Regions from separate parts of the Methylomonas montana genome, predicted to be linked through region 3. Evidence: riboswitches for the same ligand, from Rfam matches in the RefSeq annotation. Region 3 holds a riboswitch; each other region holds the start of a gene.

Region 1 (7,586 bases), 880 kb from region 3:
GAATGTTTCCATGCCGCCGCCTAGACCGATGTCTTGCAACCATTGCTGAACGGCTGCTTGATCGTCGGCAAACACCGGTTGTTGAAACGCGGCCAGGTCGATACGTTCGCTGGTTTTATAAGCAAAAGGGTAAGTCAACGCATAATCGGCCACACAAAAATTCAGCGGCGCCTCTTCGTAGTGCTGAATGATCACATCGCTGGTAATGCTCAATTTGTCGGCCGGCTCTAAAAAGTCGACCAGCGCCAGCGAATTATCGAATATGTCCCGATACCACTTGATGCTATAAACCGGGCTGATCTCAAGCCGCGACGATTCTATTCGCACATCGTGGCCCTCGCGCGGGCGCAACAGCAGGCGATGCTGATTCAGTATCACCGGACCGGTAAACCAATATTCGGTCAGATGTCGTATCCGTAAACGCTGCATGGCTTTAATTCGGCAGGTTCTCTAACAGCTGGACGCCGGCTTGCATCTGCGTCGGATACAACGCCGGGCCGAACTGGGTGAAGATCGCCACGTCGGCGGCATCGTGTCCGTAAGCGACGATCACCCGTCCGCCGCGCGGCTCGGCTTGGGTGGGATCGAATGTATACCAGCGTCCGCCGACATAGGCTTCAAACCAGGCATGAAAATCCATCGGCTGTAGGCCGTACAAATAGCCCACCACCATGCGGGCCGGAATGCAGAGCGCCCGGCACAGTGCGATACCCAGATGCGCCAATTCGCGGCAAACGCCTTCGCCGGCCAGATTGACTTCCACTGCCGACATCTGAAAGTGCGGGGAATCGGGATTGAAGCGGATATAGTCGCGTATCCATTGGTTCAGTCTGGCGACCTGATCGTAGCCTGGCCTCTCCTCGGCGACGATTTCCCTAGCCAGATCGATGAAGCGGTCGGATTCGCAATAGCGGGTCGGCAGCAGATAAGTCAGTACCGTTTCCGGCAAATTCTGTACCTCGGTAAACGGCGCGCCGGGACAGGTGTCGATATGTTCGGTGGTGTGAATATCGGCGCTGGTATGCACGGAAAACTCGCCGGGCGGCGCGATCAACCGTTGACAGAGGTTGCCGTAGTAGTCGGTATATTCGAAAACCGGCACCGTCGGCTTCAAGGTGTAAGACTCGCGGGCCACCCATTGATTGGCGCCGTTACGCGGCCGCAACATCAGGATAAACGGGGTATCGACGCTGACGTCGAAGTTGATTTCGCAGCTAGTTTGCAGCCACATGTTGGTTATCCTTTTTTGATTACCGAGAAATGTCAGCCATATTTTAGCAGCTGTCGGCAGGCGGTAATTTTACTCTGGAATGACGGTTACGGATGGCTCTCCGTCAACGGCGATTACCTGTCGGCGTTGACGCGCCGACGCAATCATTATACGGGCCTATCGAGCTTCGTGGTTTCCTGGAAATGGAATAAATCCGCAATGCTTGGATATAACAGGCACCTATCCCTGACCATTGTCTTGGAAAACTATGTTATCTGGCATTTCGATAATCAGGGATTTAACTCGCTTTGTCACAAAATTCACGTTTTCCGACCGTGCTGAGCCATGCCGACCAGTCAAAAGCCAAGGATGAACGACATTGGTCTGCTTATTGCTTTGGTTTGCTAGATCACTTGCTGCGGCATGGCCGCAATCGGAATAAGGCCGGTCATGCCAAGTACTAGCAAGTATTTGAACGACTACTCCCTTCAATCCGGAGTAATCCACAAAATTCAACAGCGTTATTTTAAATGCTTGGCATGATCAGGATGCCTTCGCTCAAGGAGAGGAGCGGCGTCGTAGGGATGACGACATTTAGCCACATCCGCCGTGAGACGGAGTCGGAAAGCCACGGGTCTTGGAACGAGACAGCCGGGTTACCTTCAAGTGACAGGCCTGAGAGTACTGTTTGCCGGAATTGCGAAAACCACTGCAGCGGTCGGCCAAGGCCTTGAAGATTAACTGCAACCGTAAATCGCTTTTTAAGGATAAATAATGAAACAGAGAAAAAACCATCGCTCGAAATTGGCTAATGCCGGGGTATTGGCATTTGTGGTATTCAGCGGATTATTGGCACCCGCGTCGGCCAGTGCGGCCTTGGTTAGCGGCAATGCCCGCATCAGTATCGACAATAGCGCTTTTAGCGCGGCGGCCGGCTGGATTGTGGATCGTTATTTCGACGCCAGCTATAACACCACCGCCATCAATGCAAATACGGCCGGCGGTAGCGGTTCGACCTCGAATATGCAGTTTTCAGTTAACAGTGTCGATACCACGGTTTTTTACGGAAATCCGCCCAATCGTTATCTGGAAGCCACCACGACGGATACCGGTAATACCGCAGCGGGTCAGATTGGCTTGAGTGGCGCTTTAAGGCTGGCTGTGCCGGGTAATCCGGGGGCAGGGGTTTTGATGCCTTATGACTTTACCTTGGAAAAAATCGGCAGCATCTGGAATTTGGTTTCGCATGACTTGTTCTTTAAAGGGACGACTTTTCTACAGTTAAGCAATGCCAGCGAATCGGTCAACGCTAACGGCGAACTGACATTGAGCGGCGACTTGATCTTAGGCGGCGGCGTGGGACCTACTACTTATCCGAACGCATTTGGCCTGACCTGGAGTTCGTTCCTGGGGGTAAGCGGCGCCGGACAGACCGCTGTTGTCGGTAGCCTGAGCCTGACGCCGGCTGCGGTACCGCTACCGAGCGCAGTGTGGTTGTTCGGCAGCTCGCTGTTGGGCTTGATTGGCTACAAACGCCGTCAGTTGCATTGCGTGAGCGCTTAGATCATTGTCCTGCCAGATGCAGCCGTATGCGCTGCATCTGGCTTCCCCACCTGTTTGCAATGTCGTCGTGGGGCATTCCGTCAGGAGCGAACCACGGTATTTGTTCGACGGCTATTCAAGCCGGCCAACGAAGATGCAATACCGGGCTGATCGCCGCTCAAATCCATAGACCCTGGACGTAAATCCAGCGAGAGAAAATAATGAAAAAGTATCACTACCCTGTTATTCGCGGCATGCTGGTTGGCGTGGCCGTATATGGTGCATTCGCTTTCGGCAATGCGGAAGCGGCCACGGTAAGCGGTGGCGCCATGACGCTAAATCTGGATCGGGACGCGCTGATTGCCGGGGTGATTAAAGATAATTACCCCGACGCGCCGACCGAGACATTTTCTATCTGTTGCCGGCCTTCTCTTTACCTGGAAGAGTATTTCGATGCCTCGGCGGCATCGAAAACGTCTAGCCAGCTTCGAGATGAAAATACACCGGATCTTTACGACAGCGTGTCGGATGAAATTTCCGCCCTTGGTCGGCAATTTCAGGTCAACGCCTCGTCCCTGCCGGTCAATCCGTTAGGTAGGCAAAACAAAGCCACCACCTTTTCATTCGATCCCGCCAATTTAAGCGGCACGGCGACCGGGCAGATCGGATTGGGCGGCGTGATGCGTTTTCGGGTCGATGTCGACCCGCCGAATAACCGCGTACTGTTTGGCGATCTGGATCTGGAGTATATCCCGGCGTTGGCAAATGCTGTCACCGGGCAATCCGGTTGGATTTTGATGAACAACATCGGCTTTCGGATCGGCGGGTTTGATTTGTTCGATGTCAGCACCCAATTGAGCGGCAACACATTGAGTTTGAGCGGGATTCTGGGTCTGGGCAATGGCTTCGATCATCTCGGCGGCATCCGCGATACCCGAGTCGGCACCTTTAGCTTTCAAACCACTGTCGTCCCGTTACCGGCTGCCTTTTGGTTGTTTGCGAGCGGGATAGCGGGGCTGGGGTTCTCGACTTATCGTAAACGTTGGTCCTGAGCCGTACGGCGAATGGAAAAACTATGGAAGCGCTGAACAAATAGTCATCTTTTTGTAGTGCTAATACTCGTCATGTCCCAGATTGCATCGGGACATGACGTCAATTTTAATTAGCCATCGATAACGTCGTCGTCGGCGCTTTCTAACGCTACCGGTTTGGCCTTGAACACTTCGGCAACCAGCTCCAACTGGGCGCTGAAATGCGGCAACGACGGAATCTTCCAGCCTTTACCGATGACGCGGGCCAGCAGGTTGTTCAGCCAGGGTTTGTTCGAGCTGGCATGATGGATGATGAAGCGGTAACCCTCGCCGTCATTGAACACGGCAAAATCTTCCAGGCTCAATTCAATCGGTACTTCCTCGCCATAAAGCAAGGTCTGCGCATAGATTTTTCGGGCATCAATGTCGAAATTGAAAGCCTGCAATTCGGCAACCCCTTTGAGTATCTTGTTGGCTACCCAAATGATCAGTGCGTTGGGTGTCAACTTGATAACGATTTTGACCAAACTGGATTTAAAACTCATGGCTCCCCCTGTTTTTATTGTTTTATGGTCAGTTGTAGGCCGGAATCAGCATAAGTGTTTTCGGCAAGTTTGCTACTCCCGGTCGCCCAGCTTAGGTAAGCGCTCGGCCAATCCCATTGCATGTCGGGTCAGCAATTGTTTGGCAAACGGTAGGTGGTCCAGCAGGGTCAGGCCGGCGTTACGCACGGCTGCCAACGGCAGATTGCCGTTGGAGAACAGCTTTACCACGCTGTTGGTAAAACCTATGGTTTTGCCATGATCTTGTTGGCGTTGCCGGCTGTAGTTTTTCAGCAGGCGGGCATCGCCCAAATCGCCGTTTTGCTGTTGTTGGTCGATCAACATTTCTGCCAGCAAAGCCACATCGCGAATGCCTAAGTTAAAGCCTTGGCCAGCGACTGGATGCAATTGATGCACGGCGTTGCCGATGATCACGGTGCGGCCGGAAACCATGCTTTCGGCACGGATCAGGCTTAACGGAAAAGCCCGGCGCGGCGCGGCGAGTTTCAGTTCGCCCAAACGGTAACCGAAACAGTTCTGCAGCTCGGCGAGAAACTCGCGGTCGTTGACGTTAATCAGTGTCTCGGCTTGCTCGTGGCTGCGGGTCCAGACCACCGCCGATTGTTTGCCGGCCACCGGCAGCAAGGCCAGCGGGCCGAATTCGGTGAAGCGTTCGAAGGCAGTGTTGCGGTGCGGCAGCGCCGATTGCACCGTGGTGACCAGTGCGGTCTGTCCGTATTCGGTAACTTGTTGCGGAATTTCCAGCAGCTTGCGTACCGTGGAGTTGCCACCGTCGGCGCCGACCAGCAGTTGCGCGCTGACATTTAACGAGCTGCCGTCGTGCTGTTTCAGACTGACATTGACCGCGTCACGGCCGGACATCAAGCCGGCGACTCTGGTTTGGTACAGGCAAACCGTGTCGGTTTTTTCGACCAGATCGGCCATGTGCTGTTCGATGTCGCGGGCGACGATCACGTAACCCAGCGCTTCGACGCCTTGATCTTCCGCCGCCAGCCGGGTCTTGCCGAAGTGGCCGCGGTCCGAGACGTGAATATGTTTGATGGCGGTGGCTTTGTCGGCGACGCCGCGCCAGGCGCCCAATGCATTCAGCAGTTCCACGGTGCCGGCCGCCAAGGCCAGTGCGCGGTCGCCGGCCGGCGAATGGCGCAGTTGTTCACGGCTATTGGCTTCGACCAACGCAATCTTCAAGCCGCTATTTTTCAGCGCCAGGGCCAGACAGTTACCGGCCAGGCCGGCGCCGACGATGATCAGGTCGAAATCGGTTTGCATTGCTTAGCCCGCCATCAGCGCTTCGATGTCGGCAACTGCTTTGGGGACGCCGTGAGTGAGAATCTCATGGCCGTCTTTAGTCACCAACACATCGTCTTCGATACGAATACCGATGCCGCGCCATTGCTTGTCCACCGTTTCGCAGTCGGCCGGCACGTACAGGCCTGGTTCCACGGTTAAGACCATGCCCGGTTCCAGCAGGCGCCATTCGTCCTTGATCTTGTAATCGCCGACGTCGTGCACGTCCATGCCCAGCCAGTGGCCGATGCGGTGCATGTAAAACTGTTTGTATTTTTCGTCCTTGATCAGTTTTTTGGGTTTGCCTTTTAACAGACCCAGTTCGATCAGGCCCCTAGTGAGCGTTTCCACCGAAGCGTCGTGAGCCTTGTTCCAAGGGTTACCGGGTTTGATCTCGGCCAGCGCGGCGGCTTGGGCATCCAACACCAATTGATAGAGCTTTTTTTGCGGTTCGCTAAATTTGCCGGATACCGGAAAGGTGCGGGTAATGTCGGCGGCGTAATGGTCGCACTCGACGCCGGCGTCGATCAGAAGTAGATCGCCTTTGTTGAGTTTGTCCTTGTTGTCGACGTAATGCAGCACGCAGGCGTTTTTACCGCCGGCGACGATGGATGGATAAGCCACCGCGCGCAGGCCGTCTTGAATGAATTCGTGGATCAGCTCGGCTTCGATTTGATATTCGTACACACCGGGTTTGCAGGCTTGCATGGCGCGGATATGAGCCTTGGCGGACACTGCGCCGGCGCGGCGCATCAATTTCAGTTCTTCCGGGCTTTTGAATAAGCGCATTTCGTGGAGGATGTGTTCCAGCGACACCAGTTCGCCGGGCGCGCTGACGCCGCTGCGCGATTGCTTGCGAATGTGATTGATCCATTCCAGCAGTTTGTGGTCCAGATCGCTGTCCTTGCCCATCGGGTAGAACACCTTGCCCTTGTTTTCCAGCATGCCGGGCAGGATGTCGTCCAGATCGTCGATCGGAAAAGAGTCGTCGGCTTCGTAATGCTTGGTGGCACCTTCCAGGCCGGCGTGAGCGCCTTCCCACAAGGCTTTTTTCTCGTCGAATTCGCGGCAGAACAGGATGTATTCGCCTTGTTCGCGGCCGGGGATGAATACGGCCATCGATTCGGCTTCGTTAAAGCCGGTCAGATAGTAAAAATCGCTATCCTGGCGGAATGGATAATGGACGTCGCGGTTGCGGGTGCGTTGTGAAGCGCTGGCGATAATGGCGATATTGCCCTTGCCGATTTGCTTCATCAGGCTGGCTCGGCGTTTTTTGAATTCGCTTTGTTTCATGGTCGATTTTTGGCGTTAGTGGCTTTGCGACGATTGGCTGAGTTCGGCAAACTGATCGCGGACGGTAAAAACCGCGGCACGCACGTATTCGCGAATTTCGATCAGCGCGCTTTCATCGTCTTCGCCGGCGACGTCGGTGTCGATTTTGGTCAGTTCTATGATATCGCGCATCACTTCGGCGGTATCCCCCGGCCAGTCGGCACCGGTTTGCGCGTAACCGACGCCGAACAGAAAACCCTGGCACCAGCTACGCAGAGCTTCCACTTGCTCTTCCAAGGGTTCGTCGTCCTCGGGCATCAGTAAGTCGAAGGCAAATTCGTCGTTCTGATTTTCCAGTAATTGCCGGGTTTTTTCGAACACACCATGCAATAAGGCTTTGTCCTCGTCGATTAACTGCTGTTCGTCTGCGAATAACTCGCGCAGCCAGTTTTCGGCATCGGCCCGGATTTCGACACACAGTATGCCGGTGGCAATGCCATGCGCTTCCGCCGCACCGATGTCGGTATCCTGTTGCTCCAAAATGGCATTAACCGAGCGATAGGTCATTTGATCTGTGTTCCTATTAAAGCTGTTTAATAACATGGCTTATGCTAACATTCTTCGCCATCCACGATGATTATAACGTCATATCGGCCCATACTCCTGCTATGTCTGAAACAG
Region 2 (7,586 bases), 900 kb from region 3:
TATTTTCGAGGATCCAGAGTTGCGGGAAGCTTTGAAAGTCTACTCCAACTGGCCAACATATCCACAATTGTATGTTAAAGGAGAATTAATCGGTGGTTGCGATATTGTTATCGATTTGTACAACAAGGGTGAATTAACAGCTATGCTGGCTGCTATAGGAGCGGTTCATTAAGCTCTTTCTACTGGTTGGTAGATTTTTGTGCGTGAAGGTGTGATTTATTTTCTGTGGCGCTATCTCACGCCGATGTCAGATTGATTAGGGGAATCTCCAAATCAAACCTTGTCGATTTCTAAGCAAGCTGGGGCCAATACAGCGGTTACGGAAGTATGCTGGGAGGGTTGCGTGGCAAAGGAAGCGTAAAAAAGGGTCTAATGCCATCTCGTCGACGCGAGATGGCAAAAGAGGTCATCCACAATTCAAGTCAACCGGTATCCGGTTGGCCGTACGGTATCCAAGTCAAATCGGTGCGCCAGTTTTGTTCGCCGAGAACACCGCAATCGTCAATGGGATCCGTCTGGCGCAGACCTATGCGTGGATTTGCTTGAACGACTTTCCTAGCGAAAATCGATTTTGCTCTAAAAACCGGCCGATCTTTGGCGCACAAAAACCAGTTTATTCAGAACGAACAAAATTCGATAAATGGGTTTATATTAGGAGTTTAGAGGATTCGAATTACTTCAAGGACTTCCCTGAATAAAAACGGTAGAAGTTTTTTGGGGGAATTTATTGGGGTGAACGATGGGGCTCGAACCCACGACAACCGGAATCACAATCCGGGACTCTACCAACTGAGCTACGCTCACCATAATGATGAATTTTTGCGATGGCACGCTTGGCAGGACTCGAACCTGCGACCCTCGGCTTAGAAGGCCGATGCTCTATCCAGCTGAGCTACAAGCGCAAATCTTGGTCGGGGTAGAGAGATTCGAACTCCCGACATTCTGCTCCCAAAGCAGACGCGCTACCAGACTGCGCTATACCCCGAATTGACCTTCTTATTATCCTGGGAAGCTGATGCTGTCCAGAAAGATGACTATAATAGAGAGTTTTGTTTTTTATGTCAACTGATTTTTTATTTTACGGTAAAAAATTATTTGGCGGCGTTTGCTGTGGAGTGGAAATGGCAGTTAAAACTAGAGCTAAGCTTATATAAACGTTAACGAAATTAATATTTATATAACAGTTAAGCTCTTAATCTATCACGCACTCCAGTCCATCGACTTTTTGAAATCCACGCGGTAATGCCGTTCCCCGATTGGCTCGGTTGCCGGTATATTGGGCGATGTCCATCGCTTTCAGTGTGACGAAGCGTTTGCCGGACAGAATTTTCAGCTCGCTACCCGCTGTCAACGCTGTAACCGCTACTACCGCATCTTTGCCGGATGCAATGTCTCCGCTCGGAATCTGGATTAGCTTGTTGCCCTTGCCTTTTGCCAATTCCGGTAAATCCTGGGCAGGGAAGATCAGCAAGCGGCCTTGCAAGGTCGCCACCGCCAGCAAATCGTCGGCATTTGGAATCGGCGCCGGCGTCATTACTTTCGAGCCTGTCGGCAGACTCAGCACGGCCTTACCGGCCTTGTTCTTACTGATGAGTTCCTTCAACTGAACCCGAAACCCGTAACCAGCATTACTGCTCATCAACAACCAGTCATCCGGCTGACCGCTGAACACGTCGGTAAACAGGCTGCCCGGCGGTGGATTCAGGCGACCGGTCAAAGGCTCTCCCTGGCTGCGCGCCGACGGCAGGTCGTGAGTGGTGATGGTGTAGATCCGGCCGCTGGAATCCAGCACATAGGCCGGCTGGGTAGTGCGGCCCTTGGCGGAGGACAGATAGGCGTCGCCGGCTCGATAGCTGAGACTTTCCACCTCGATGTCATAACCCTTGGCTGCACGTATCCAACCTTTTTGCGACAGGATGATGGTCACCGGTTCGTTGGCGATCAGCTCGGTGGTGTCCAGGGCTTGTGCAGCCTCGCGGGCGACGATGGGCGAGCGGCGGTTATCGCCGTATTTTTCCGCATCGCGCTCAATTTCCTTACGGATCAGGCGATTCAGCAAACGCTCCGAGCCCAGGGTTTTTTCCAGCGCCTGGCGTTCCTGTTCCAGTTCGTCTTGTTCGCCACGAATTTTCATTTCTTCGAGTTTCGCCAGATGGCGCAATTTCAGCTCCAGAATCGCCTCGGCTTGCAAGTCGCTCAGGCCGAAACGTTCCATCAACACTGGCTTGGGATGGTCTTCGCCGCGGATGATCGCGATCACTTCGTCGATGTTCAGATAGGCGATCAGCAAGCCTTCTAAAATATGCAAACGCGCCAGCACCTTATCCAGCCGATATTGCAAACGGCGGCGCACGGTTTCGGTCCGGAAGCTGATCCATTCGGTCAGAATTTGTCTCAGGTTCTTGACCTGCGGCTTGCCGTTCAAACCGATCATGTTCATATTGACCCGGTAATTTTTCTCCAGGTCGGTGGTAGCGAACAGATGCGACATTACCGCATCGACATCGATGCGTTTGGTTTTGGGAATGATCAACAGCCGGGTCGGATTTTCGTGGTCGGATTCGTCGCGCAAATCTTCGATCATCGGCAATTTCTTCGCCAGCATCTGCGCGGCGATCTGTTCCAGCAGTTTGGCGCCGGATACTTGATGCGGCAGTGCGGTGATGACGATGTTGCCATCCTCTAGCTCGTATTTGGCACGCATCTTCACCGAGCCGTTGCCGGTGGTATACAGTTTTTGAATGTCGGCTGCGGCCGTGACGATCTCGGCGTCGGTCGGATAATCCGGGCCTTTGATATGCTCAAGCAAGCCTTCCAGCCGCGTTTCCGGTTCGTCCAGCAATTGCAGGCAGGCACCCGCGACCTCGCGCAGATTGTGCGGCGGAATATCGGTAGCCATGCCCACCGCAATACCCATCGTGCCGTTCAGCAATACATTCGGCAACCGCGCAGGCAACAGGCTAGGTTCTTTCAAGGTGCCGTCGAAGTTGTCAGTCCAATCCACCGTGCCCTGGCCCAACTCGCTGAGCAGGGTTTGGGCATAGGCTGTCAGCCGCGATTCAGTGTAACGCATCGCCGCGAAAGATTTCGGATCGTCCGGCGAGCCCCAGTTGCCCTGGCCGTCTATCAATGGGTAACGATAGGAAAAGTCTTGCGCCATCAATACCATGGCTTCGTAGCAGGCCGAGTCGCCGTGCGGATGGTATTTACCCAGCACGTCACCGACGGTGCGCGCGGATTTTTTGTATTTGGCCAGCGCGGTCAGCCCCAGTTCCGACATCGCATAAACGATGCGGCGCTGCACCGGTTTCAGACCGTCGCCGATATGCGGCAAGGCACGGTCCAAAATCACGTACATGGAATAATCCAGGTAGGCTTTTTCAGTGAAATCCTTTAAAGGCAGTTGTTCGAAGTTTTCCTGTACACCCATTTTATTGCTGATGATCCTGTTTGGTTAGCCGTCGAGTCGTGACGTATTCGAGGGGCGCTAAAATACCACAACACCACGCTATTGCTCAGTAAAAACCTAGCTTCCCTGATGGCAACGTCTACGCTGGCGACGACTTGCCAAGCCGCGCATGACCAATACCTAACTACTTTTTGGCGCTGCACAGTCATGTTTGGCATCGTCCAGCCAATATCCCTTTCCATCAGCACATAGTTTTGGCCTCTACCGGCGACGCAAGATGTTCCTGGAGCCGTTACTCGCGCTCAATCAAGTCAATGGCGAGCTCTAACGGATTAAGTGATATGCCTCGATATTTTTGAGTTAAATAACGTTGCGAACCAATTTTATGCCGATGAGACAGCAAACATAAAACAATCATTTCAATATGTTATGAGTTTGGCATCAGAGTTGCTCAGCTCGAACTGCTATGCATTTTGGGGGATTGGTTACTTCATAGGGTCGTCATCCAGCGATACATAACGCCTGCCTGGGGGTTAACAAGGCGACGAGGACGCTAAAAACGGAATATGGCTTTAAAAGTAACCAATGGCTAGCAGGGAATAGAAACACTGTTTATTAGCGAAATGGTTTTAAAAAACAAGCGTGTAAAAGCCAAACCTGCCGTGAGGCAGGGACGGAAAGCCATGGGTCTTGCGGATTCAAAACGGTAAGACAGCCGGGCTGCCACCTTATTCATTAATGTAAGGGGATTGATAAATGAAAGTGATTAAATATGGACGATGGATGTTGGCGGTGGTGTTACCGTTGGTTGCTGGAGCGGGTAACGCAGCGACTTCAATGACTGATGGTAAATTCACGTACGATGCACCCGGCGTCGGCGAGCCAAGCTGGCCGTTATTCTTGGATACCAACGAGACTATCAAAATAAGTAAAAAAGGCTCGGGCTCCAATACTTATTGGCAGCTGATTGGGAGCGGCTCAAGTGCTTCATTCTGGGGCAGCCTGACCAATCATGTCAATTTGGGCAAAGAGAGCGTGAAATATCAGGCAAACTTCAACTCTGCCGGTGAACTGATCACTTCGATAGGCACTACAACGCTAAAAAACTATTTGGAAATCAAAGGGACATTACCAGCTGGCTCAATTGGCGAAACGTCGTGGAATGATCTACCTTATCAAACCTTGCTGAAAGCCGACCTGCTGGATGCAAACCCCGCTAACGGCTCACCGAATTTGATCGGCACCTATGGAGGTGTCGCCCTGGGCTTCAACACCAAGTTTACTGGTGGCTGGGCGCCGAGCATCCCCGGATTGACGGGCGGATCGACCGGTGAAAACTTGTGGCTGGCAGGCGTGAGTTCCGATTTCTTAAAGCTGGTCAAAGCCCTCGACGGCGATGGCAGCAACGGCACGCTGAGTTCATTGATCGGTTCGTCAAAAACCATCAATTATGTTTCATCAGTGGCTGCGGTCCCCGTACCTGGCGCCGTTTGGCTGTTCGGAACCGGCCTGATGACTTTATTGGTCAGCCGCAGAAAAAATGCCGGCTGCAGCCTCGCTGTCTAACAAATCAGAAATCGCCTGATGCCACGTTAACGGGAATGACGGTAACGTGGCCTTTCGGCAAAGCAGATGGCTTTTAGTTTAGGCCATTATCATAAGTTACTGCGCGCGGTCATCATGATCATCGGCACGCGTGCATTGTTGCTGCTGACTGCCGTGGTCGGCATTGACCGACGCTTCACGTGCGGCGACGCCGGTGTCGGTGAAGTCGGTAAACAAGCCGTCGACACCCAGATCAAAGTAATAAGTCATTTCCTGCTTGGGGTCGGTGAAGCCGTAACCGCTGGCATCGTTACGAAAAGTCCAGGTATGAACCAACAAACCTTTGTCGTGCGCTAGTTCCACGACGCCGGTACTGCCGTCGACGCGGCGGTCGTTGATGGTGATTTTGCCGTCGCCGTTGCGGTCTATGCCGTCGGCTACGGTTTTAAGCAGATAAGGTTTCCAGGGGCCGATAGCGTCGGCATAGGATTTGACGAAATCCAGACCGTCATTGCTCAGCAAATCGGCGAAGGTGCGCGGATCGCCTTTCACGACGAAGTCGTAGGGTTGTTTGTACGGTGGCACTAACGAGATCGAACCGTCGGCGTTGACATCGTCGGCATCAATCAATTGCACTAGTTTGATGTCGGTGTAGTGACTCAGGTATTGCAGGTTGCCGACTTCGAAAGACTGGATGAATACCGGCGCGCAGGCGCTGTTGCCGTATGCTTGATGCAATTTTTTCAGTAGCTTGTTTTCAAAGAGGTTCGCACCGAACAAAGGTTTTTGGTTGGCGCCAATCAACGTGGCGTGATAGGTGGAGTGTTTGATTTCGGGATAGATGCCTATGGGGCGGCCAGTTACTTTGCTTTGGCTTTTAGCTAACGCGATCACTTCGTTGAGCGTAGGGATTTGGTATAGGCCGTTGTATTGCTGATCGCGGTCGGCGCGGGCTTGCACGGCGCGCAGGGTTTTGATTTCTTTCAGCGTGAAATCGCTGGCGAACCAGTCGTTGTATTCGACACCATCCACCAGGCGCTTGGCTTTGCGGTCGGCGAATTCCGGATGGCTGGCGACGTTGGTGGTGGCGCCTATCATCGGCTCGTGGCGGGCGATCATATGGCCGTCCTTGGTCAATACCAGGTCGGGCTCGATGAAGTCGGCGCCCATTTCGATCGCCAAGGCATAGCCTTCCAGGGTGTGTTCCGGACGATAACCAGCTGCGCCGCGATGGCCGATGACGAGAGGACTCATGTCGTGATGCTCGTGGTGTTCGCTATGCGGCCGCGCGTTGGCGCTGCCTTGAGCGGTCAGTATAGCCAACATGGCGACTGTCAACATGGTGGGTTTGTGGCAAGGTTTTAACATGGAGAGTATTCCTATCATTTTGAGGTTGCGTTACTTGGCGAGAAAGAATGCCGGGCTGGCCGAAGTTTACCCGGCAGCCTGCTTTAGTCGCGGTCGTGCTCGTGTTCGTGTTCCGCTTCGGCCGGCAGCGTTTTGCTGAACACCACGGCGCCATCGATGTCTTTCAAGTCCACCGTCATCGCTCGGCTTTTCTTGTCGATATTGACTTCGCCGAAGAACTGCAATCCGGCGTAAGGCGATAGATTGACTTGGCCAGCCGGCGGCGCTTTATAAAACGCCACTTGCGGACCGAAAGTGCCGTCGGTGCTGTTTGGGCCGAAGGAACCTGCGTTCAACGGGCCGGCGACGAATTCCCAAAACGGTGCAAAGTCCTTGGACGCGGCTTTCGTCGGATCGTAATAATGCGCCGCCGCGTAATGCACGTCGGCGGTCAGCCAGACGATGTTGTGGATTTGCTCGTGCTTGATGAATTTCAGCAACCTAGCCATCTCCAGTTCGCGGCCGGCGGCCGGGCCGTCGTTGCCGTTGGCAACCGCTTCCCAGCGCGCTTGGCCTTGAGCATTGTTGCCGTCGCCGATATTCAAACCAATCGGCATGTCCGCTGAGATGACTTTCCAGGTGGCTTTGGAATGTTTCAGTTCGTCTTGCAACCAAGCCAGTTGTTCTGCGCCGAGGAAGGCGGTTTCGGCGCTTTCCTGGGTTTGCAGGTTAGCGGTGTTGGGGCCGCGATAGCTGCGCATATCGATCACAAACACATCCAGCAGCTTGCCATAGGAGATTTTCCGGTAGACGCGTTCGGATTCTTCGGCATCGTGGCGGCGTAGCGGCGCGTATTCGTGGAAGGCTTGCGTGGCGCGGGCAATCAGCGTCGGCACATTTTTTTCGGTGTAACGGGGATCGTTGCTCAGGTCTTTGGAATCCGACCAGTTGTTGACCACTTCATGGTCGTCCCATTGCCAGATTTGCGGGACTTCGGCATTGAAGCGGCGCAGATTTTCGTCCAGTAAATTGTATTTGTAGCGGCCGCGGAATTCGGCCAGGGTTTCCGCGACTTTACTCACTTCCGGCGTCACCAGGTTAGTCCAGACCTGGCCGTTCTCGGCAAGCTTGCTGTCCGGAATCGGACCGTCCGAATAGACGTTGTCGCCGCTTTGAATGAAGAACTGCGGTTGCACTTGGCGCATGGTTTCGTAGATTTTCATGCCGCCGAAGCTTACGTTGATACCCCAGCCTTGGCCGGCGGTGTCGCCGCCCCAGACGAAGC
Region 3 (7,586 bases):
TGCTTGTTCAGCACCAATTTCAATAGACTTCTGTTTAAGGGGTGTTTGCTGGGCAACAGCACAAAGCTTGATAACGGTCGCTGGGAGCAGGACTCTAACGTCAGTTTAGTATCCCGACTTTGGGCATTTGCGCCGAATGTTGACCGCCGGTTCATGGCTCGAAATGGCTGGAGGGAACTTATAAAAACTCCTTCTCCCGGGCCGAGAAGTAGATTTCACTATGAAACAGGACACACCCCGCTCGTCCGAACCGGCGATCCGCAGGAGTTTCAACGCCATTTCCTGGAGAAGTCGTTGGCGATGAGGGCGCAGGCCTATCAAGTGGAAGTCAAGGCCAAACCGCCAAGGTAGCGGCCAGCATCCATCGGCATTTCGATTTTCCCCGATCATAGCAACGACGGCGACAAACTGATCGGCTATGCCGATGGCACGATTTACAAGATCAAGAAGTCGGGTAAGAACGCCTATGCGTTTCACGTAGAAGCAGGCTAGTCACGGAGCCTGCGAATTAGCGTTTGATGGGGGATTGTTTATCCCATCCTATGGCCCTATTTTGGCTGTTAGTGCAATGGATGGCCGTGTAACTGAAGCCACGCTGACTTAAAGCCAACGTGGCGTGGGCTAGGTCATGTATTTTATACGGCAAGTCTTGAGCCAACGGCTTTGCGCCGGCCAGCCAGCAGGCCTAACAGACCAGTACCGAACAGCCAAACCGCGCCAGGGACGGGAACGGAAGCGACGGATACGACATTTTTAATGGTTTTTGACGAACCGATCAAGGAGCTAAATGAGCCGTTGCCGTTATTACCATCCAATGCGTTGACCAGATCTAAAAAGCCGTTGCTCAGACCCGCCAACCAGAGGTTTTCGCCAGTAGAACCGCCGGTCAAACCAGGGTTATTCGCAGCCCAGCCACCGGTGAATTTGGTTTTGAAACCCACAGCGAAACCGCCATAGGTGCCGACATAGTCGGGTGTATTGTTGTCAGGGTTGATATCCAGTAGTTTGGCGCTCAGCAACAATTGCTCGGGCTGGTTGGACCATGAGGTGTTGCCAAAGGTGCCGGCAGGCAGGCTGCCCTTGATTTCCAAATAGTTGCTCAAGCTCGTAGAGCCGATTGATGTGATCAATTTGCCGGCCGAGTTGAAGTTAGCCTGGTATTTCACGCTATCGCGACCCAAATTAACATAATTGTCCACATCGCCCCAGAATGAAGCAGTGGAACCGGTGCCTTTCAATTGCCAATAAGTGCTTGATCCAGAACCTTTTCTCTCGATCTTGATCGTTTCGTTGACATCCAGGAACAAAGGCCAGCTTGGCGCGCCGACGCCAGTGGCGTTATATGAGTATGGCACGGTATCGGCTACTGCGTTACCCGTGGTGGCTGCCAGCGGCAACAACAGGGCGAAAGCCCAACGTGCATATTTAACGACTTTCATTTAAATCTCCTTAAATTAATTAAGGTGGCAACCCGGCTATCGTGATGTATCGAACCCTCAGACCCGCAGTTTTCCGCCCCGACCTCACGATCGGTTTAGCTTTTACACACTTCTGATTTTGAATTAACACAATATTGGTACAACATGCCCTGCGCTTCCAGCGATGACTTAAAACCTCGGCTCAGTCCCTATCCATGCCATCCCTGTTCCCTAGCTATTCCCAGCTGATAGCCAAACGACTGGTCTCAGCGTTAAAGCCTGCGGCATCTTATTCAGGTGAGTAGGTCTTTTCGGTGACGGGTGCATGAACTTTGCAAGAAATGTAATACGTACGTATTACTGATGACGATCAGGTTAAAAATGCTGTTAAACCGGCAGTAGAATCATTTAAAGGAAGAGGTTCCTGCGCCGGAAAGACAAACCTTGCGAAATGGCGTGATGAGATCTGAATATAAGGGGCAAGCTTGATGTCATTAGCTTATCGGACCCAAAAACCGGGTGTTGCGGCGCGAGGTTCCGGCCTTGCGTTTGGCCGCCGGATGAACCATTCGGGTATCGGCAGACCCAGGGGATATGTCCTAGATACGATTAACGTAGCGTAATCGTAAGAATGAGGTGAAATGCATTGCATTGCATAACCATGCCTCCGAATATGCTACGTTAAAAGGCGAAGATTAGTTTACGTGTACGGTGTGTCGTCTTTATGAACAAACTTCCACTTCCCCTCCACGAGTATGGCTTTGAGATCGTCATCGGGGTAACTTCCTTCGTCTCCCGGCGTCCGGTCGCCGATTTCGAGGTAGATGACTGCCTCCGACGTTTCGTTAATCAGATGGTGTCCGTTGCCGTTGCCAGCCTTGAAGCCGGCGCACATTCCCGGCGAGAGCTGGCTGCGACCTTCGTCAGTATGTAAGGTTGGATACCCTTGCAGGATATAGATAAATTCGTCTTGCTTGGTGTGAGCGTGACGAAGGGCAGAAACGGCATTGGGAGCCAAACGTGTCAAGTTGACGCCAAAGTTTGTAAGACCAAACAGATCGCCAAGCCGGCGCTTCTCCCGACCCAGCATAAGCGACGCGAACGGTTCGGGATAGCTTGATGGCTTGCTTCTTGCCGGTGCCTCAGTCGCAATGATGGCGATCGGATTGGATTTTTCTGACATAAGAGCCTCGCGAGAAGGGGCAGGGTTTACAAGGATTACTCTGCTAGCGGCAAAATCAAATAATCCGTCCATTTCCGTTCGCCGCCGGCTTCATCTTCGCTAGGCAGCAAGGTTTCGTTCCAGCCGCCGCCCAAGGCTTTTACCAATAGCACCGATGCGCTAAGTTGCTGGCCTTGCAGTTGCACGGCGGTTTGGCGGTTGGACAACGCGGCGGCTTGGGCCGTCATTACGTTGATGTAACTGACGGTGCCGGCCTGATATTGATTGTTGGTTAACGCCAGCGCCTGGTTAGCAGCGGCGACGGCTTTATCCTGCACCTGTTTTTCTTCGTCCAGGATACGCAGCGCGGCCAGATTGTCTTCCACTTCCTGAAAGCCGGTCAGCACGGTTTGACGATAAGCGGCGACCGTGGCGTCGTAAGCGTCGACAGCCTGTTTGTACTGAGCGTTCTTGGCGCCGCCGTCGAATAATGTCAGCGCCAGGCCGGCCGGTCCCAAGGACCAATAGCGGCGCGCCATCGTGAACAGCGTGTCGGCGGTAGGCGACTGAAAGCCGTTGGTCGAGGCCAGATTCAAGGTCGGGTAATAAGCCGCCTTGGCGACGCCGATCTGGGCGTTGGCGGCGGCGATTTTGCGTTCGGCGGCGGCGATGTCGGGACGGCGTTCCAACAGTTCAGAAGGCAGGCTGACCGGAATCCCCGGCGCTTGCACATCTAAAGAGGTTGGTGCCAACGATAATTCGGCCGGCGATTTGCCGATCAGCACCGCAATCGCGTGTTCCAGCTTGGCGCGCTGCACGCCCAGATCGATGGACTGCGCGCGCACCGTTTCCTGCTGGGTTTCGGCTTGCACCACATCGGCCTTGGCGACCACGCCCACCGCGTAGCGGTTCTTGGTGATTTCCAGGGTTTTGCTGTAAGCGGCCACCGTTTCGTCCAGTAAGGTCTTTTGCGCGTCCAGCACCTTTAGTTGAAAGTAATTGTCGGCCAAGGTCGTCTGACTGGACAATATCAGGCCGTGCAGCGTCGCGGCGCTGGCCTGGGCGTTGTCGGTATTGGCTTCCAGTTGGCGGCGGACGCTACCCCATAAATCCGGTTCCCAGGCTACATTGACCGCCTGGCCGAACAAGTTCCGCACCCCGCCTACCGCGACGTTCTGACCGGTGGCGGCTCTGAAGCGGTTGAAGGTGCCGGTCAGCGTGGCAACCGGCAGCAAGGACGATTGCGCGGATTGCACCAAATGCTGGGCTTGCCGGTATTGAGCCTCGGCCTGGATGATGGATTGATTGGCGCCGGCGACCTGTTCTTCCAGTGCGTTCAATCTGGGATCGTTGAATATTTCCCACCATTTGCCCGGCAATCCCTTGTCTCTGGGTTGAGCCTGCTTCCAGCCCTCGAGTTCCTTGAACTCGGCGGGCACTGAGCTGGCTTGCGGACGAGCATAATCCGGGCCGACCATGCAACCGGTCAATTGGGCGGCGAATAAGGCATAAATCGGAGCGTGCTTAAGACGAAAACTCATGTAAATCTCGGTGAAACTCAGGCAGGTTTGCGCGCTCGGGAAGCGGCGCGGTTAAAAAAACGGCCATGACACCACAGCCGGAAACGATCCAGGTAAAGATACACCACCGGGGTAGTATACAGCGTCAGCATCTGGCTAAAGATCAGGCCGCCGACGATGGAAATCCCCAGCGGTTGACGCAATTCCGCGCCATAGCCCGTACCCAGCGCCAGCGGTAGTGCGCCGAACAACGCGGCCAATGTGGTCATCATGATGGGCCGGAAGCGTAGCAGACAAGCCTGAAAAATCGCCTCGCGCGAATCCAGGCCTTGCTCGCGCTCGGCCTGCAAGGCAAAGTCTATCATCATGATCGCGTTTTTCTTGACGATGCCGATCAGCAAAATCACGCCGATCAAGGCAATGATGCTGAACTCGGTGCCGCAAGCCATCAGCGCCAGCAGCGCACCGACTCCGGCGGAGGGCAGGGTGGAGAGGATGGTCAAGGGATGCACGAAACTTTCGTAAAGCACGCCCAGCACGATGTAAATACTCAACAGCGCGGCCAAAATCAGCCAGGGTTGATTACGCATCTGATCCTGAAAGGCTTTAGCCGAGCCTTGGAAGCTGCCTTGCACCGCCACCGGCACGCCGATCTCGCGCATGGTTTCTTCGATTAAACGCGTAGCGTCCGATAACGAGACGCCGGGATTCAGATTGAAGGAAATGGTGTTGGCGGCGAACTGGCCTTGATGATTGATGGTCAGCGGAGTATTGGTGGGCGCAAAACTGGCCAGCGCCGACAACGGTATCTGCCGAGCCGGGGCTTCCTCGCCGCTGGGCAAACGCTGGCTGGGTACGCTGATATAAACCTGTTTTAAGGCTTCCGGACTTTGCCAATATTCAGGCGCCAGTTCCATCACTACCCGGTATTGGTTGAGCGGATTGTAGATCACCGATACCTGGCGTTGGCCGAAGGCGTCGTTGAGGCTGGCATCGATCATCGCCTGGCTGACGCCGTAACGTGCCGCCATGGCTCTATCCACCACCAGGCCGATCTGCTGGCCCTTGTCCTGTTGGTCGCCGTTGACGTCGCTGAGTTCCGGCAGTTTGGATAATGCGGCTGCCACTTTCGGTGTCCATTCCCGCAACAAATCCAGATCGTCGGATTGCAGCGCATAATCGAAGGAACCAAACGAGGGGCGGCCACCGATCCTGAGTTCCTGGGCGGGGAACATATGCAATTTGGCGCCGGGGATGCGGTTTAGCGTGGCGCGCAGGCGATCTTGAACCACGTCTATCGGTTCGCGCTCGCTATGCGGTTTTAGTACCACGAATACATCGGCGCTATTGCTGCGCTGTTGGGCGCCGGCGAAACCGACCACGGTGCTGACCGCCGGATCTTTTTGCACCAGCTCGGAAAATTGAAACAGCTTTTTCTGCAATGACCAGAACGAGGTGCCTTGGTCGGTTTGGATGCCGCCTACCAAGCGGCCGCCATCCTGGGTGGGGAAGAAGCCTTTGTCGATCACTGCGTACAGATAAAAATTCAAGCCTATGGTGCCCAGCAAGATCAGCAGCATGATCCGGCTATGCCGCAATGCCCAGCGTAAGGTCTGTTCGTAGCGATCTTGCAGCCAGTCGAAGGCTGAGCCTATGCCCCGATAAATCCGGCCATGCTCGGCCGCATTTTCCTTGCCCAGCAAGCGCGCGCACAGCATCGGCGTGACGGTCAATGAGATTAATAAAGACACCGCTACCGCGGTGGCCAGCGTCATCGAAAACTCCCGGAACAGCCGGCCGGCGACGCCGCCCATCAGCAGAATTGGCAAAAATACCGCTACCAGCGATACGCTCATCGCCAGTACGGTAAAACCGACTTCCCTGGACGCCATTAACGCAGCCTTGAAGGGTTTCACGCCTTTTTCGATGTGGCGGCTGGCGTTTTCCAATACCACGATGGCGTCGTCGACCACAAAGCCGGTGGCGATGGTCAGTGCCATCAAGGTCAGATTGTTCAGGCTGTAGTTCAGTAAATACATTGCCGCGCAGGAGCCGATCAGCGAAACCGGTACCACGATGATCGGGATCAAGGTCGAGCGTATATTTCGCAAAAACACCAGCACCACCAAAATGACCAGCACGATGGCGATGAACAGGCTGTGCTCGACTTCGGCGATCGAAGCGCGTATGGTCAGGGATCGATCCACCGCCACCGACAGATCTATCGTGCTGGGGATGGCGGCGCGCAGCTCCGGTAATAGCGCCTTGACCTGATCGACGGTTTCGATGACATTGGCGGTGGGCTGTTTGGTCAGAATCAGCAACACCGAGGGTTTGCCGTTTTTCAGGCCGGTGTTGCGTAAATCTTCCACCGAATCGACCGCATTGCCCAGGTCGGAAATTCTGACGGCGGCGCCGTTGCGGTAACTGACGATTAGCGGCAGATAGTCCTCGGCCTTGCGGGCCTCGTCGTTGGCTTGAATCTGCCAGCGTTCGCCGCCGCTTTCCATCAATCCTTTCGGGCGGGTGATATTGGTTTGGGTGATGGTATTTCGGACATCTTCCAGGCCGATGCCGTATTTGGTTAAGGCGTTGGGATTCAGTTCCACCCGCACCGCCGGTAGCGAGGCGCCGCCGATCTGCACCTGGCCTATGCCGGGCACTTGGGCGATTTTTTGCGCCAGGATGGTGGAGGCAACATCGTACATCTGGCCGCGATCCAGGCTTTCCGAAGTCAGCGCCAGGATCAGAATGGGCGATTCGGAAGGGTTGAAGCGGCGGTAACTGGGCCGGTTGGGCATGTTGGTCGGCAACATGCTGGTGGCGGCATTGATCGCCGCTTGCACATCGCGGCCGGCACCGTAAATGTCTCGATCCAGATCAAATTGCAGGGTAATCCGGGTATTGCCTTGCGAGCTGCTGGAGGTCATTTCGGTGACGCCGGCGATGCGGCCCAAGGCTCTTTCCAATGGCGTAGCCACCGTGGCGGCCATGGTTTCGGCGCTGGCGCCGGGCAATTGGGCCTGCACGGAAATGGTCGGAAAATCCACCTGCGGCAGCGAGGATACCGGCAAGTTCAAGTAAGCCAGGGTGCCGACCAGTGCGATAGCGATGGTCAACAACATGGTCGCCACCGGCCGATAAATGAACAGCGCCGACAGATTCATCACACACTCCCGTCGCTTTCGGACGCTTCCGTGGGATTAAGCTTTAGCCAGCCCGATGCCCGCCGGGCCAGGCTGTCCATCCATAAATAGATCACGGGCGTGGTGTATAGGGTCAGCAATTGGCTGACCAATAAACCGCCAACCATGGTGATGCCCAGGGGGTGGCGCAATTCAGAGCCGACGCCGTTACCCAGCATCAAGGGCAGCGCGCCCAGCAAAGCGGCCAGCGTGGTCATCAGAATCGGCCGGAAGCGTAGCAAGCAGGCCTGGAAAATCGCCTCGCGCGGCGGCATGCCTTGTTTACGCTCGGCTTCCAGCG
Region 4 (7,586 bases), 2.1 Mb from region 3:
GCGCGCCGACAAAAACCGCTTCGGCAGCGTCGGCGAACTGGGTTTTTTTGCGATGGAAAGTAGCGGTTTGAAGGAAGTGAAAAATCCCTCGGCAATGTTTTTATCACGCGCCGAAAAGCCGTCGCCGGGCAGCGTGGTGACGGTGTTGTGGGAAGGCACCCGGCCTTTGCTGGTGGAGATTCAAGCCTTGGTGACCGAAAGCCAGTACGGCAATCCACGCAGGCTGGCGGTGGGTCTGGATCAAAATCGGCTGGCGATGCTGTTGGCGGTGTTGTCGCGCCACGGCGGCATTTTTACCGGTAACGACGAAATCTACGCCAACGTGGTCGGTGGCATCAAGGTCAGCGAAACCAGCAGCGACCTGGCGATCATGATCGGCGTGGTGTCCAGCTTGCGCGACCGCATCATTCCTTACGACACGGTGTTTTTTGGCGAAGTAGGCTTGAACGGCGAGATTCGCCCGGTCGCCAACGGCCATGCCCGCCTTAACGAAGCGGCCAAGCACGGTTTCAAGCGCGCGGTCATCCCGAAAAGCAACAAGCCCAAGGACGCTGTAAAGAATTTACAGATCCACGCGGTCAGCAATATTCAAGAAGCGCTGGCGGTGCTGGCGGATTTATAACTGTCGCTAACCATTTAGGCGATAAACTTCGTCAGGGAACGATATGAAAAATGCAGTCGCCGCCAACAGCAAGCCTGGCCGAAACGATCCGTGTCCATGCGGCAGCGGCAAAAAGTATAAAGCTTGTTGCCTTAAACAAGCCGAAGCGACCACCAGACCGGGTCAACCAAGCGTGGACGATGCGTTAAAACAAGCCTGGCAGGCGGTGACGCGGCGCGATATGGCCGGCACGCTGCACGGGTTTCGGCAGGTCTTGGCTATCCAGCCAAACCACGCGGAAGCGCTGGCCGGTTTGGGGCAAGCGCTGTGCTGGCATCAACAGCGCCGCGAAGGGCTGGCTTATCTGCAACAGGCCGCGCGCCAACTGGAAATCGACGCCCAGCAAAGCCGCAATATTCGTTTTATTTTGGAGCTAGCCGAGCAGTTGCATTATTGGGGCGATTTGGATACCGCGCTGAAACTGACCGAGCTGGCGGTCACATTGGAACCCAGTGATCCTGCGGCGTTGAATAACCGGGCGCTTTATCTGACGCGAGTCAATCGATTCGAAGACGCCTTGCCTTTTGCCAGCAAGGTCTGCGAACTACGTCCCGACGATCCGGCTTGCAATAACATGCTGGCGGTGCTGGAAGCACAATTAAATCGCTTGCCGGAAGCCGAGCAGCGCTTTCGTAAAGTGATAGCCGCCAATCGGAATAATCAGCAGACCGCTCGCGCCTGGCAGGAGCTGGTCGGAGTGCTGGATAAGCTGGAAGAATACCAGGCATCGTTCGATGCTTGCCAACAAGCAAAGGCCTTATATCGGCAATTGCCGGAATTGCGCGCGCTCGATGCCGACCATATTTTTCGCACGATCAAGCGTAATAAGCAGGGTTTTGACCCGGCTTTGCTGCAGCGCTGGACGGCGAGTGACTTCGCCGACAGCTTGCCGGCGCCTACTTTTTTGTTGGGGTTTCTGCGTTCCGGCACCACGCTGACCGAGCAAGTGCTGGCGGCGCATCCGGCGGTGTTCACCTCCGATGAAAACGATCTGATTCACGGTTTGATTCAAGAGCTGCAACGGCTTAGCGGTTGTGTAGACGATATTCCCGCCGCATTGCGTGGGCTTGGTTTGGATGATGTCCGGAAGTTGCGCGCTTACTATTGGCGGCGGGTTGGCGAAGAATACGGCGAGGCAGCGTTGAAAAAACGCTTCATCGACAAAGTGGCGCTTAACAGCATCGATATAGGCCTGATCAGCTGCGTATTTCCCGAGGCCAGGATTATCTTCGCGTTGCGCGACCCGCGCGACGTTTGTTTGAGTTGTTTCCAGCAGGCATTCAAACCGTCGAATGTGACGATCAATTTAATCAGTTGGGAAGGCGTGGCTAAGCAATACGCGGCGGTGATGGATTGGTGGTTGCATATCAAGCCATCGATACAACCGCGCTATTTGGAATTGCGCTACGAGGATACTGTCAACGATTTCGAAAACAGTTTGCGCCGGGTTTTTGCTCTGCTGGATTTGGAGTGGGTGGCCGAAGTGAGTGCTTTTCACGAGAAAGCCAAGGGCCGTTACATCGCCACGCCGAGCTTTGCCGCAGTTGCGCAGCCGCTTTATTCGCGGTCGGTGGCGCGTTGGCGACATTATGAAAAGTTTTACGAGCCTATTTTGCCGATGTTGGCACCGTATATCGAGGCGTTTGGCTACCGCTAAATAAAGGCTGCGCCAAAGGCTGGGAGAGGACTGCTGTTGGTCAAATCGACTCGAAGCCCGCCGATCGGTGATCAATTAGAATGGAGCTTCCATGCTCCCGGCCATCCTTGACCGAAAACCGACCTGACTTTACGAATGAAAGCGGCTGTCGGTTGAATCAAATTGGCTTTAAGTGCCAACAGCCGGCTTTCGTCGTCCGAAACCGATCAAGCCCGCCATTGCGCTGCCGAATAGCCAAACTGCGCCGGGCACCGGTACCGGCGACGCGGCGGCCGAGATCGTGGCGGTGTAAGCCAGATTGGCGCCGCCTACCGTGCCGTCGTAACCGCCCAGGATTAGCGTGTAATTGCCGGCGGTCAGGAAACGGGTCAGCGTCGCGGTGGCAGTGGTGCCTTGAACGGCGGCGACGGCCCAAGCAGTCGGATCATGCGGTATCAACGACGAACCCAGCACCGAGCCCATCGGATTGAGCGCACCATTATTTAAATATGAATCGTGGCGGCTACTGCCGTCGTTGGTATCCCAGCCATCCCATAAACCGAAGGCAGGGCGCAAATTGGAGTTGTCCGAGGATACAGTGATGGTGACAGTAGCGTCATGGTGCAGCTCGAATAAACCATAATCGGCGGTATGGCCCCAGTTGGTCGCGCCGTCTTTGTAAGCTTTGGCGCCCATGCCTATCGTAAAGCCGGCGCCTTCACTGTTGGCGGTTTGCGAGTTGGCCACTCCGCCGTCGTTATGGATCATCGCTACCCAGGTCGCAGGCAGGTTGCCGGTGTAGCCTGGATCGTCAACTGACCATGGGCCGGTTTGCGAGCCATCCGCAGGTGCGCCAGAGGTGTTATAGGTAACGTGCGCATTTGCTACATCAGTGACTAGCAGCATTGCGGCGACGGCGCCAGCCAGCGCCAATTTTTTATACGGTGCGGGTTCAATCATTTTGGCCTCTCGATCGAATAAATAAATTCAAACGTAAGTTTGCGGCTGAGCCGCGAGTTGTAACGGGATTACCGGCAAAACTGGCGGTAATCCCGTTTCGTCGATTAAGCGGCTAGTTGCGGTTTGCGACGACCGAAACCGATCAAACCGGCAATCGCACTGCCAAACAACCAGACTGCACCTGGAACAGGGACAGGGGCGGCTGTTATGGTGCTGTAAGAATGAGTATCTACCGTATATGCCAGAGCCGAATTGCTTGCTCCGCCGTGCGCGCCGACGACTAGGGTGTAGAAACCTGCGTCACCATCGTTTAGGCTGCCAGCAACTGCGTCGGTTTTTTGCCACTCGGCAAAGTCCATTGAAAGTGTGTAGGTCAGAATATCGCCAACTGAAACTTGCGAAGCGCTCCATAACAAAGCAGAGCCGTCAACGCCGCCTGTTCCTAAACTGGAACCTTGTACGCCCGCCGCGTTCGGATCGAAAGCCGCTGTGCGGTTAGAAAAGATGGACGTATCCGATCCGCGGTATAGCGCGACATCCAATAATGCATTGGCATCGTTCAAAGAATCGTAGTTAGCGTCTCTTTTGACCGTGATGTCTATGTTGTACGTGCCGCCCCACACGCCTGTCGCGGTAGTTACATTTTGCGCATTGTCGTTGGAGCCGGCACTAGCGTGAATCAGTGCGTAATCGAGACCGCCTGTGGTGCTGCCTGTCTGCCATGAATCACCGCCCACAGCGACGTAGGGATGGTCATTTGCGCCGCCGTCGGGGAGGAGGGGGCCCCAAGTGGTTGAAGCGTTTTGAACGGCATAAGCTCTCCATAAGCTGTTAGTTTCGGTAGCAGAGGTTCCGGTTTTATAGTTGCGATTGGTTTGGCCTGTTGCAGTTGAGTCGTGATGGCCGAAATAAAAATTGTAAGGGAGGGTTCCTGTGTAGTCGGTTGGCAAGCCGCCGGTGCCTGGAATGTTAGCATTGGCGTCGCCAGCGACCCGTCCGCCAATACCGACAGGCCCGTAGCCGCCAGTATTGGAGACGCCATCGGTGTTATTGACGCTATCGCCGATAGTGATACCAGCACCGGTCAGGTTATAGGTTTGATGAGCGAATGCTTGGCCGGAGATGCCAGCTAGTCCAGTTGTCAAGAGAGCTGCTATAGCCGTTTTACGAAAGATCATGATCATCCTCTTTTTATTAGAATTAAAGGTAACAGCGAAACTGACAAAACTTGACCAACAGCATTGAGCCAAACTTTGCCCTTACCCACGAGCTACCGTGGGGCAATCCGGCCTTCTTTAAATCGTTTTTAAGAACCGTGATTTTCCGGCCCCGCCTCACGACGGGTGTGGCCACTCGTGCTTCGCGCGATGGACTGATTAGCGGACGTTAGACATGCCAGGAAAAATGGTCAATTAACTGTTGCCGATAAGCAACGCGCGAAGTAAGTTCCAAGTCTTAAGCCAGTAATGAGCCAATTCGGAAAAGTTTTAATGATTTCAAATTAATGTGGTGGATTTTCAGTGAAATGCCTGATGTGGGCAAATGCCTGAATTGAGGGAAATAACCTTGCGAGCTTTTTTATATAACATAGATTAATTACTGCCGGATTGGTTCGGTCCGGCCTAGCATTTAGTGCTTGCTGATTCGATGAAGAATTGCTTTCTTTTATCGCAATTTATTGTTAGTTTGTTGCGCCGCAAGGCTTGGCTGACTTTAAATTTTAACGGAGTGATTTATGCAGAGAACCGATAAAACCCCGCTGTGGGTATTCCTGGCGCTGTCCAGTATCGAAACCCGTAAGGGGGCGTTGCTGTTGATCTGGAGTAGCCTCGTCTTTACCTTTTATTGCGTGCCTTGGGGGCTTTATTTTGACGGTAATGGCTGGATCGCCAGATTATTCTTGATCGATGACTGGGAGTGGTTTGCGATGATGGTGCCGATGACTCTTTGGTATTGGCTCAGCATGAGATGGGTGGATAAAAACGGCAGCTGGCGCTTAGCGAATGCGTGATACGCCGCATAGTCTGGAGGCGCCAGACATCATTCGAGCCGGATGTTATTTTGGTTAACTAGCCAATTAATTATGGGGCTCTGGTTTTTAGCCTGAATAACCGTGCTTGTTTACCGACATAAAAATAGCGGAAGGGAGTCTAACTATTTTGGTAAATGCCGGCAGCTTTCGGGAAGGGCGATAACATAGTCGCTACTTTCTATTCTTTAAACATTACTGCCATGTCCATGCTTTCACATATACTCCCCAAAGCCGAAATCTCGATTAGGGAAAATCTGAGATGGCTTTATATCCTTAGAAATCTAATGCTGTTCGCCGTGACGGTGGCAGTGTTTATTGCCGTCAATGGTTTGGGCATCAATTTACCGCAAAACCAGTTGTGGCTGGCGATTTTTGCGATTTCGATACTCAATCTTTACACCTGGTTGCGCCTGGGAACCCCGGAAGAAGTCACCGAGCACGAGATTTTTTCGCAAATCTGCATGGACGTGCTGGCGTTGGCGTATTTGCTATATCTGACCGGCGGGGCGTCAAATCCCATCATTTGGGTGTTTCTGTTACCCTTGATCGTTACCGCGATCATGCTGCCGCAAGCTTATGCTTGGAATATGGTGATCATCACCTCATGCGTGTATACCGTGTTGATTGCTTATAACGTGCCGTTGCCGGCCGTCGAACCGCATTTGGCGCACCCGGCGATGACCGAGATGACGCCGGAAATGAGGTTGCAAATGCATTTGATGAACGACAGGCGTTATTTCAATCTGCATGTATTTGGCATGTGGTTTGGCTTTGTGTTCAGTGCTGGCTTGGTGGCGTTTTTCGTGGTTGAGTTGTCCAAAACCTTGAAAGAGCGGGAGCGCAATCTTGCCGACGCGCGGGAAAGCGCTTTGCGCGACGAGCGGGTGGTTTCCTTGGGGACTTTGGCGGCCAGTGCCGCGCACGATATGGGTACGCCGCTAGGTACTATCGCGATCTTGATTCATGAGATGGTCGAGGATTTACCAGAACACCGTTATCCCGAATTGCATCAAAAATTGGGGATCGTTCAGCAGCAAATCGACCGTTGCAAGCAAGCTTTATCGGTAATGTCTGCCTCCGCAGGCGAAATGAGAGCCGAGTCCGGCAAAGTGATGCTGGTTGGGGAATATATCGACGAAATGCTCGGTCAATGGCGCACTCATAAAGCCGCCACCCGGATAAAGCTGTTTATTTCGCCGCATGTAGACATGAGCGCGCGCATCATTGCCGAACGCACGGTCACGCATTCGATCATCAATATTCTGAATAACGCCGCTGAAGCATCGCCTGTCGACAAAGGGATCGAGTTTCATGCCGCGTGGGATGAAGAGACCTTGCTGTTGAAAATTAGGGATTTTGGGCCAGGTTTGCCTGCGGAATTTATCGAGTTTGCAGGTCATCAGCCCGTCAAAAGCAATAAGCAGGGCATGGGGGTGGGTTTGTTTTTGACCTATACCACCATCAAACGCTTGGGCGGTACAATATTATTCGACAATCTCGAGTCTGGCGGAGCTTGCGTTGAGATCAGTTTGCCATTATTAGCTAAGGAGAGTACGAATGACGGAATTACCTATGGATAAACCCAATTTACTGCTAGTCGACGACGATGTGACTTTTTGTTCGGTGTTGAAGCCTGCGCTGGAGAAGCGTAATTTCCAAGTAACGGTGGCTAACGATGTCAACACCGCGATGCAGTTGGCGGAACAGACCGAACCCGAATATGCCGTGATCGATCTGCGGATTGGATTCGATTCCGGCCTCGAAATGGTCAAGAAATTGATTTCGTTGGATGATAATACCCAAATCGTCATGCTCACCGGTTTTGCCAGTATCGCAACGGCGGTGGAAGCCATTAAACTGGGGGCGATTCATTATCTGACCAAGCCGGCTAACGCCGATGAAATCGTCAGCGCGCTGTACAAAAACGAAGGTGATGCCTCGGTAGCCATCAGCGATAGCCCGCTATCGGTCAAGCGCCTGGAATGGGAGCATTTGCAAAAAGTATTGATGCAGCACGACGGTAATATCTCCGCCGCTGCCAGGGCGCTGAATATGCATAGAAGGACTCTACAAAGAAAGCTAGAAAAGCGGCCGGTTAAGGAATGACATGCCAGACTTATATGACATTTTTATTTAATCCCCTTATTTAGAGTTAATTTTTCCTGATTACCCACGACCCTCAGCAACTTACGAGCATCCTGCTAGTCCAATGAAAGCTATGAACTGACAGGAGATCGTGGCATGAAAAAGAATCCGATCCAATTTCAAAAAGGCTTTAGCCTGACGGATTTCATGAA

The links. A riboswitch is a leader RNA that binds a small molecule or an ion and turns the genes downstream of it on or off. The one in region 3 is predicted to bind cyclic di-GMP.
Region 1: linked by a shared signal. The riboswitch ahead of QZJ86_RS17580 (hypothetical protein) and the one ahead of QZJ86_RS13430 (PEP-CTERM sorting domain-containing protein) in region 3 are both predicted to bind cyclic di-GMP.
Region 2: linked by a shared signal. The riboswitch ahead of QZJ86_RS17645 (PEP-CTERM sorting domain-containing protein) and the one ahead of QZJ86_RS13430 (PEP-CTERM sorting domain-containing protein) in region 3 are both predicted to bind cyclic di-GMP.
Region 4: linked by a shared signal. The riboswitch ahead of QZJ86_RS04100 (hypothetical protein) and the one ahead of QZJ86_RS13430 (PEP-CTERM sorting domain-containing protein) in region 3 are both predicted to bind cyclic di-GMP.

Annotation. Positions count from the first base shown of each region.
Region 1 covers NZ_CP129884.1:3,795,322-3,802,907, reverse strand. The annotation lists gene QZJ86_RS17590 (transglutaminase family protein) at 1-429, opposite strand, end outside; gene QZJ86_RS17585 (transglutaminase family protein) at 434-1,231, opposite strand; cyclic di-GMP riboswitch class I at 1,798-1,874, shown strand; gene QZJ86_RS17580 (hypothetical protein) at 1,985-2,773, shown strand; gene QZJ86_RS17575 (hypothetical protein) at 2,974-3,804, shown strand; gene QZJ86_RS17570 (hypothetical protein) at 3,915-4,328, opposite strand; gene ubiH (2-octaprenyl-6-methoxyphenyl hydroxylase) at 4,401-5,615, opposite strand; gene pepP (Xaa-Pro aminopeptidase) at 5,619-6,926, opposite strand; gene QZJ86_RS17555 (UPF0149 family protein) at 6,942-7,472, opposite strand; gene QZJ86_RS17550 (TIGR02449 family protein) at 7,574-7,586, shown strand, end outside.
Region 2 covers NZ_CP129884.1:3,815,074-3,822,659, reverse strand. The annotation lists gene grxD (Grx4 family monothiol glutaredoxin) at 1-172, shown strand, start outside; tRNA gene QZJ86_RS17665 (tRNA-His) at 729-804, opposite strand; tRNA gene QZJ86_RS17660 (tRNA-Arg) at 826-902, opposite strand; tRNA gene QZJ86_RS17655 (tRNA-Pro) at 909-985, opposite strand; gene parC (DNA topoisomerase IV subunit A) at 1,193-3,430, opposite strand; cyclic di-GMP riboswitch class I at 4,050-4,137, shown strand; gene QZJ86_RS17645 (PEP-CTERM sorting domain-containing protein) at 4,193-4,975, shown strand; gene QZJ86_RS17640 (glycerophosphodiester phosphodiesterase) at 5,072-6,322, opposite strand; gene QZJ86_RS17635 (alkaline phosphatase D family protein) at 6,406-7,586, opposite strand, start outside.
Region 3 covers NZ_CP129884.1:2,918,822-2,926,407, reverse strand. The annotation lists gene QZJ86_RS13430 (PEP-CTERM sorting domain-containing protein) at 636-1,439, opposite strand; cyclic di-GMP riboswitch class I at 1,463-1,549, opposite strand; gene QZJ86_RS13425 (cupin domain-containing protein) at 2,119-2,601, opposite strand; gene QZJ86_RS13420 (efflux transporter outer membrane subunit) at 2,637-4,121, opposite strand; gene QZJ86_RS13415 (multidrug efflux RND transporter permease subunit) at 4,139-7,267, opposite strand; gene QZJ86_RS13410 (MdtB/MuxB family multidrug efflux RND transporter permease subunit) at 7,267-7,586, opposite strand, start outside.
Region 4 covers NZ_CP129884.1:834,015-841,600, forward strand. The annotation lists gene radA (DNA repair protein RadA) at 1-622, shown strand, start outside; gene QZJ86_RS04090 (sulfotransferase) at 666-2,318, shown strand; gene QZJ86_RS04095 (hypothetical protein) at 2,487-3,257, opposite strand; gene QZJ86_RS04100 (hypothetical protein) at 3,362-4,435, opposite strand; cyclic di-GMP riboswitch class I at 4,534-4,617, opposite strand; gene QZJ86_RS04105 (hypothetical protein) at 4,993-5,268, shown strand; gene QZJ86_RS04110 (ATP-binding protein) at 5,496-6,869, shown strand; gene QZJ86_RS04115 (response regulator transcription factor) at 6,847-7,395, shown strand; gene QZJ86_RS04120 (IS1595 family transposase) at 7,531-7,586, shown strand, end outside.